2 regions of the Shewanella sp. 2_MG-2023 genome follow, and region 1 is predicted to be linked to the other one. Evidence: predicted binding sites of a transcription regulator. Region 1 holds the regulator's gene; the other holds the start of a gene.
The links. Region 1 encodes sigma-54, which starts transcription at its own class of promoters, with help from an activator protein. Its sites were predicted from a motif close to GTTGGCACGNNNNTNGNNT; they were not measured.
Positions count from the first base shown of each region.

Region 2: glnA (glutamate--ammonia ligase) is a predicted target of sigma-54. The motif match lies at 2,014-2,032, and genes of this name have one in related genera.

Region 1 covers NZ_JAUOSO010000023.1:55,404-59,599, forward strand. Annotated here, with positions in the region: gene lptC (LPS export ABC transporter periplasmic protein LptC) at 1-23, shown strand, start outside; partial or broken gene lptA (lipopolysaccharide transport periplasmic protein LptA) at 10-540, shown strand; gene lptB (LPS export ABC transporter ATP-binding protein) at 813-1,544, shown strand; gene Q4600_RS19090 (RNA polymerase factor sigma-54) at 1,726-3,210, shown strand; gene hpf (ribosome hibernation promoting factor) at 3,235-3,522, shown strand; gene ptsN (PTS IIA-like nitrogen regulatory protein PtsN) at 3,525-3,968, shown strand; gene rapZ (RNase adapter RapZ) at 3,965-4,196, shown strand, end outside.
Region 2 covers NZ_JAUOSO010000028.1:347-4,542, reverse strand. Annotated here, with positions in the region: gene typA (translational GTPase TypA) at 1-1,655, opposite strand, end outside; gene glnA (glutamate--ammonia ligase) at 2,124-3,533, shown strand; partial or broken gene Q4600_RS19970 (hypothetical protein) at 3,884-4,196, shown strand, end outside.

The sequences.
Region 1 (4,196 bases):
AAGGAACGTATGAAGCAAAGTAATAACCTTACTGTCTCACTACAACATTTTGTAAAGTTGAGCCTAGTTGGAATAAGCCTAATTGGAATGACTGGCGTTAACGCTAAAGAAGGCGATCTACAACAAGAGCTAAAAGTCGCAGCTGTGAGCCAAAAAGCAGACATTAAAAATAACCAAGTTATTTTCTTTGGCCCTGTTAACGTCACCCAAGGCACGATTAACATTAATGCAGATGAATTGCGCGCATTTAGTGAAGAGTCTGGCGGTCAAAAAACCATGGTTGCCACCGGTAATCCGGCTACATTCTCGCAAGAGTTAGATGATGGTCGTATTGGTACAGCCAGTGCCAATGAAATCAGATATGAGCTAGCCAGCAGTATTTTAACCTTAAAAGGTAACGCTAAACTTGATCAAGCAGGTAGCCAAGTTACCGGTAACCTCATCAGTTATAATATTGAAAAACAGCAATTGATCGCTGAAAGTACTGGCGACGGAAAAGACCGAGTCATCACAATTTTCCAGCCTGAAAACTATCCTGATTTAAATGAATCGAAAGACACTTCAGAGCAACCAGATAGCGCCTCATCTGAGCCTGTTTCAACAGAAGAAGTCACAGAGCAAGCACCTGAAGAAACAGTTGAGAAGTTAATTGAAAATCAATCTGATGCCGTTATCGAAAACACTGAAAATGGTTTAGATTCGGCAGCAGCAACTGAATCTGAAACACCTGCAATAGCTAAACCTGCATCAATTGATGAGCAACCAGCTTCAGATGCATTACCTGAAACACCAGCGCTAGAGCAAACTCAATAATGACCCAAATTACCTTAACAGCTGAAAACTTGGCTAAAAGCTACAAAAGTCGCCAAGTGGTCAAAAATGTCAGTCTTACCGTTAAAACAGGTCAAATTGTTGGGCTATTAGGGCCAAATGGTGCAGGTAAAACCACCACCTTTTATATGGTCGTTGGCTTAGTTAAAAGTGATAAAGGCCGCATATTAATTGATTCAGATGATCTCACGGCAGATCCAATGCACCTGCGTGCACGCAAAGGCATTGGTTATTTACCGCAAGAAGCCAGCATTTTTCGCAAGTTAACCGTACACGATAATATTATGGCGGTGTTGCAAACCCGCAAAAGTTTAACGACTGAGCAGCGCATCGAAGAGTTAGAGCACTTATTAGAAGAGTTTAATATTACTCACATTCGCGATAGCCAAGGTATGGCATTATCGGGTGGTGAACGTCGACGTGTTGAAATCGCACGCGCATTAGCGGCAAATCCTAAGTTCATTCTGCTAGATGAGCCTTTTGCCGGTGTCGATCCTATCTCTGTGATAGATATCAAGAAAATTATTCAACAATTAAAAAATCGTGGACTTGGAGTACTCATTACCGACCATAATGTTCGTGAAACGCTTGATGTATGTGAGCGCGCGTATATTGTTAGCCACGGTGATTTAATTGCAGAAGGCACGCCTGCTGAAATCTTAGACAATCAGCAAGTCAGGTCAGTATACTTAGGTGAGCAATTCAAGCTATAGTTAGCATTCTTTAGTGCACAATATGGCATGTCGCGACCAGTATCAGTCCCACTTTTTAGTGCAATGTTCTAGACTGAACTTAAGCCAAGGTTAAGCTTAAGCCTAGAAGCAGTTTAAAAAGGTGCTAGACCCACACAATTGTTAGTCGCGATGATGAAACTCAATTAGGGATAAGCGGTAAATGAAAGCCTCACTCCAACTTAAAATGGGTCAACACCTGACTATGACCCCACAGTTGCAACAAGCCATTCGCTTATTGCAACTTTCCTCATTGGAGCTACAGCAAGAAATTCAACAAGCACTTGACTCAAATCCACTCCTTGAGCTCGAAGATGAGTTTGCTAAAGCAAAAGAACCTGTAAAAGAAAACGCCCAGCAAACCGATACTGATTTTAGTGATAACAGCCAAGTGACTGTTGAAAAAGACACCTCAACCGTAGACACCACTGAATCGTTGACCAAAGAATCCATGCCTGACGAATTACCAATGGATACCACATGGGATGAAGTTTACACAGCATCCCCAAGTTCAGGTTCTGGCGCAGTGGCTCGTGATGACGATATGCCTTTTCAGGGTGAAACCACAGAAGGCTTATATGAGCATTTAGAGTGGCAAAAAAATCTCACCCCTTTTTCTGAAAACGATCTGGTAATTGCTACAGCGATTATCGATGCCGTTGATGAACGTGGTTACTTAACCCAAACAACTGAAGACATATTGCAAGCTTTAGGCCTAGAAGATATTGAACTCGATGAAGTTGAAGCTGTACTCAAACGAGTACAGCATTTTGATCCTGTAGGCGTTGCAGCAAGAGATTTAAGCGAATGCTTGATGATTCAGCTTGGCCAATACCCTAATGAAATACCTTGTATCGATAACGTTAAGCTACTGATTGCAGAACACCTAGACTTAATTGCAGGCCGCGACTTTAGATTATTAATGCGTAAAACCAAGCTTAAAGAAGATGATTTACGCGAAGCGATTCAATTTATTCAAACGCTTAACCCACGTCCAGGGTTACAGATCACTCCTATTAAAGATGAATATGTCATTCCTGATGTGACAGTGTTTAAAAAGAGTGGCCGTTGGGTCGTTGAGTTAAATCCAGATAACATGCCAAAAATTGGTGTGAATCAGCAATATGCAGCAATGGCAAAAGGCTCAGCAAACCAATCAGACAGCCAATTTATCCGTGGTCATTTGCAAGAAGCGAAATGGTTTATCAAAAGTATTGAAAGCCGCAATGAAACCTTATTAAAAGTGGCTAATTGTATTGTGCAATTTCAACAAGGCTTTTTTGAGTTTGGCGAAGAAGCAATGAAGCCAATGGTACTTAATGACATTGCTGAAGCCGTTGAAATGCATGAATCAACCATTTCGCGTGTCACGACACAAAAGTATATGCACACCCCTAGGGGACTTTTTGAACTAAAATATTTCTTCTCAAGCCATGTGAGTACTGATGATGGCGGAGAGTGTTCTTCTACTGCAATTCGTGCCTTTATAAAGAAGCTTGTTGCAGCGGAAAACCAGCAAAAGCCACTTAGCGATAGTAAAATGGCGACGCTATTGGCAGAACAAGGGATCAATGTTGCTCGGCGTACGATCGCCAAATATCGTGAAGCAATGCTCATCCCTCCCTCAAACCAACGCAAAAGCCTATAAGCCTTTGTTATTGGAGGATGATCTATGCAAATTAACCTGACTGGGCACCATGTGGAAATTACTCAATCTTTACGTGAGTATGTACAAACTAAGTTTTCAAAGCTTGAACGACACTTCGAACAGATCAATAATGTTCACGTTGTGCTCAATGTTCAAAAGCTGCAACAAATTGCAGAGGCAAAATTACACCTCAAAGGAGGTGAAGTTTTTGCGGTATCACAGAACGCTGATATGTATGTTGCAATTGACGCCCTGATCGACAAATTAGATCGTCAGGTAATTAAACACAAAGAGAAGTTAATTAAACACTAACGATGGAACTTCGCACCATTCTGCAGCCGGCGTGCACTACCTGCGCCACGCCGGGCAGTAAGAAAAAAGTACTGGAACTTATCAGCGATTTAATGGCTGCCCAGTACCCAACCCTATCTTCACAGGCTATTTTTGAAAGTTTAATAGCACGTGAAAAAATGGGTAGTACAGGTATAGGAAATGGCATTGCGATTCCTCATGGTCGATTAACTGATATCGAAGAACCGATAGCAATTTTGATCAAGTGTGAAGAAGGCATTGAGTTTGATGCTATCGACAAGAAACCCGTGGATATATTATTTGCGCTGTTAGTTCCTTCTGATCAATGCCAACAGCATTTAAGTACGCTGTCGAGTATGGCTGAAAAACTGAGCGATAAATTAATCCTTAAGCGACTTCGAAAGAGTCATGACGCTACAGAACTTTATCAGGTTATAACTGCATGAAACTTGTCATCGTATCAGGACGATCAGGCTCAGGTAAATCAGTAGCACTAAGGGTATTAGAAGATTTAGGTTATTACTGTGTTGATAACCTACCTTTACCACTTATTGGTAGTTTACTTGAACAGCTCAAAGGCAATAACGACCTTGTCGCGATTAGCGTCGACGTTCGTAATATTGAAGAGCAAGGCAAAGTGCTAGAAGAGCAGATAGCCTTGCTTTCTGACGATA
Region 2 (4,196 bases), on a different contig from region 1:
TCTGTACCAGATGCACGCATGTTAGTAAGTTGCTTACCTTTCAAACAGTTAACTGTTAAGTCATTTGCACGAGCGTGTAAACCAACTACTTGACCTTCGTATACTTCAGCAGCGTGTCCAATAAATAGACGACCACGTTCTTGAAGGTTAAATAATGCGAATGTCAGTGCTTTACCAGTAGCGTTAGAAATCAATACGCCACGAGCACGTTGACCAATATCGCCGCCTTTCACTGGACCGTAATGGTCAAATGAATGGTAGATAAGACCAGTACCAGAAGTCGCAGTCATGAATTCAGTTTGGAAACCGATTAAGCCACGGCTAGGGATAACGAAGTCGATACGTACACGACCCTTACCATCTAACTGCATGTCACGCATGTCACCTTTACGGGTACCAAGCTTTTCGATAACACTACCTTGATGCTCTTCTTCAACATCTACAGTTAATGTTTCGAATGGTTCACACATCACGCCATCGATTTCTTTTTCGATAACTTCTGGACGAGATACTGCTAACTCGTAACCTTCACGACGCATGTTTTCAATTAGGATACCTAAGTGTAATTCACCACGGCCTGATACGCGGAAACGATCCGGAGATTCAGTTTCTTCAACACGTAGTGCAACGTTATGAACTAGCTCTTGCTCAAGACGCTCAAGGATATTACGTGAAGTGACGTACTTACCTTCTTTACCAGCGAATGGAGAAGTGTTGACTTGGAAAGTCATTGTTAGTGTTGGCTCATCTACAGACAACGGAGGTAGCGCTTCTAATGTAGAAGGCGCACAGATTGTGTCTGAGATTTGTAATTGGCCAAGACCAGTAATTGCAATGATGTCACCAGCGTTAGCTTCAGCAACTTCGTGACGGTCAAGACCCATGTAACCTAATACTTGGCCCATTTTACCGTTACGAGTTTTGCCATCAGCGCCAACAACAGTCACTTGTTGGTTGGTCTTGATGCTACCACGCTTAATACGACCAATACCGATAACACCCACGTATGAGTTGTAATCGATTTGAGAGATTTGCATTTGGAAGTCACCTTCCGCATCAGCATCAGGAGAAGATACTTTCTCTACAATTGTTTGGAAAAGTGGTGTCATGTCTTCGCTAGTTTCATCAGGATCTAATGAAGCGAAACCATTTAATGCAGAAGCATATACGATTGGGAAATCTAACTGTTCGTCAGTTGCACCTAAGTTGTCGAATAAGTCGAATACTTGGTCAATAACCCAATCAGGACGAGCACCAGGACGGTCAATCTTGTTAATAACAACGATTGGCTTAAGGCCCTGTGCGAATGCTTTTTTAGTTACGAAGCGAGTTTGTGGCATTGGGCCATCAACTGCATCAACTAATAATAAAACAGAATCTACCATAGATAGAACACGTTCTACTTCACCACCGAAATCGGCGTGACCAGGAGTGTCTACGATGTTAATACGGTAGTCGTTCCATTTGATGGCTGTATTCTTAGCCAGAATGGTGATACCACGTTCTTTTTCAAGATCGTTAGAATCCATTACACGTTCTGTGGCTTCACCTCGACTTTCAAGGGTGCCAGACTGAGCCAAAAGCTTATCTACCAAGGTTGTTTTGCCATGGTCGACGTGAGCAATAATGGCGATATTACGTAAATTCTCTAACACGGATAAAACCTCTATACCATCAAATAAAAATAGGAGTTTATAGGACTAATAAGTATAGCCACCATAAAAAAGCGTGCCATTCTACTCCAGCAAGGCTTGAGTAGATAGGATTATTTTTGAACACTTGCTTATTTATAAAAATTTAAGCTTTAAAGATAGAAGATAAAATTCAAAAAGGATCATATTGCCGCAATAAAGTGACGCTTTAATGAACTAGATCAATGATGGCGTTAAAACCAATGCACCGAAATGGACTTTTGCACCATTAGTGCGCATAGTGGTGCACCGAAGTTGTGCGTTATTAGTGCCTTACGCGAGAGGGATATTTTTATTGTATTTTAAATCAATGCCTTATCTTTCTGGCATGAAAGTCGCTTATAACAAATCAAATTCGAAAGCAGACGTGATGTCTGACGAATAACAAGATTACATTAAGGGACAACCCTTTACCCTACCGGAGGCTTAAGAATGTCAGTTGAATCAATCCTAAAACAAATTGAAGAACTAGAAGTTAAGTTCGTAGATTTACGTTTTACAGACACTAAAGGTAAAGAGCAGCACGTCTCTATTCCTTCTCATCAAGTGAACGATGACTTTTTTGAAGATGGCAAAATGTTTGATGGTTCATCTATCAACGGTTGGAAAGGCATCAACGAATCTGACATGGTGTTAATGCCAGACCCTTCTTCTTTCTTATTAGATCCTTTCACTGAAGAAGTTACTGGTCTTATTCGTTGTGACATTTTAGAGCCAGCGACAATGACGGGTTACGAACGTGATCCACGTTCAATCGCTAAAAAAGCTGAAGAATACCTAAAGTCTACTGGTATTGCTGACACTGTATTAATTGGTCCAGAGCCAGAATTCTTCTTATTCGACGACGTTAAGTTTGGCACTGACATGTCAGGTACTTTCGTTAAAGTTGACGCGAAAGAAGCAGCATGGAACTCAGGTACAAGCTACGAAGACGGCAACACAGGTCACCGTCCATTCGTTAAAGGTGGTTACTTCCCAGTTGCACCAGTAGATTCATCACAAGACATTCGTAGTGCAATGTGTCTAATTCTTGAAGAATTAGGTCAAGTAGTTGAAGCGCATCACCACGAAGTTGCTACAGCTGGTCAAAACGAAATTGCTACACGTTTCAACACGCTTTCAAACAAAGCGGATGAAATCCAAATCATGAAGTATGTGGTTCATAACACTGCTCATGCATACGGTAAAACAGCGACATTCATGCCTAAGCCAATTGTTGGTGATAATGGTAGTGGTATGCACGTTCACCAATCTTTAGCTAAAGACGGTGTTAACTTATTCTCTGGCGACAAGTACGCTGGTTTAAGTGAACTAGCTCTTTACTACATCGGTGGTATCATCAAGCATGCTCGTGCATTGAACGCATTCACTAACCCAAGCACAAACTCTTACAAGCGTCTTGTTCCACATTTCGAAGCGCCTGTAATGTTAGCTTACTCAGCGCGTAACCGTAGTGCTTCAATCCGTATCCCAGTGGTACCAAGCCCGAAAGCACGTCGTATCGAAACACGTTTCCCAGATCCAACCGCTAACCCATACTTAGCATTCGCAGCGCTGCTTATGGCTGGTCTTGACGGTATCCAAAACAAGATTCACCCAGGTGAAGCAATGGATAAAGATTTATACGACCTACCTGCTGAAGAAGCAGCTGAGATCCCACAAGTTGCAACTTCTCTAGAGAATGCACTTGAGAACTTAGCAGCTGACCACGAATTCTTAACGAAAGGTGATGTATTCAGTAAAGACTTTATTGAATCTTACATAACTCTTAAAAATGAAGAATGTGAGCAAGTATCTCGTACTACTCACCCAATGGAATTCCAACTTTACTACTCTCTATAAGTAGAAGTTGTTTAACGCAGATGCAGTTTGATTAAGCTCATCAACAGTTAACGAAAAAGCCTTTACTGGTTTCAGTAAGGGCTTTTTTATTGCCTGAACATTCATCGTTTTATCCAACTCAACCAAGATGCTTCTGTATTTATAAACACAAACCCTCATTCTCAAATGGTATGTATCAATATGTATCAGATAACTTTTGGTTATGAGTGTTATAAAGATTAACAATTATTCACTTAACAATTGAGTCATTAATATACACCCCATAACAAGCGCTTACGAAGTCAGGTGACTGGTAATGCGACAAGATGGGACCACTCATCGTCATGATTCAAATTAATGAGAGAATACAAATGAAAGTTAAATTAATCGCTACTTTAGTCTCAGCCGCTTTAATGACAGCATGTTCATCGACTGGTTCTAGTGGAAACAATTCTACGCCTTCGCCAGAGTTACCAGTTTCACCAGAAATTGTTAACCCAATTGAAGATGGTACTCCAGGCCAAGGTCCAGAAGATACTCCTAGCCGTCCAATTGAAGATGGTGTTCCAGGCCAAGGTCCAGAAGTAGACCCAAGCAACCCAATTGAAGATGGTACTCCAGGCCAAGGTCCAGAAGTAGACCCAAGCAACCCAATTGAAGACGGTACTCCAGGCCAAGGTCCGG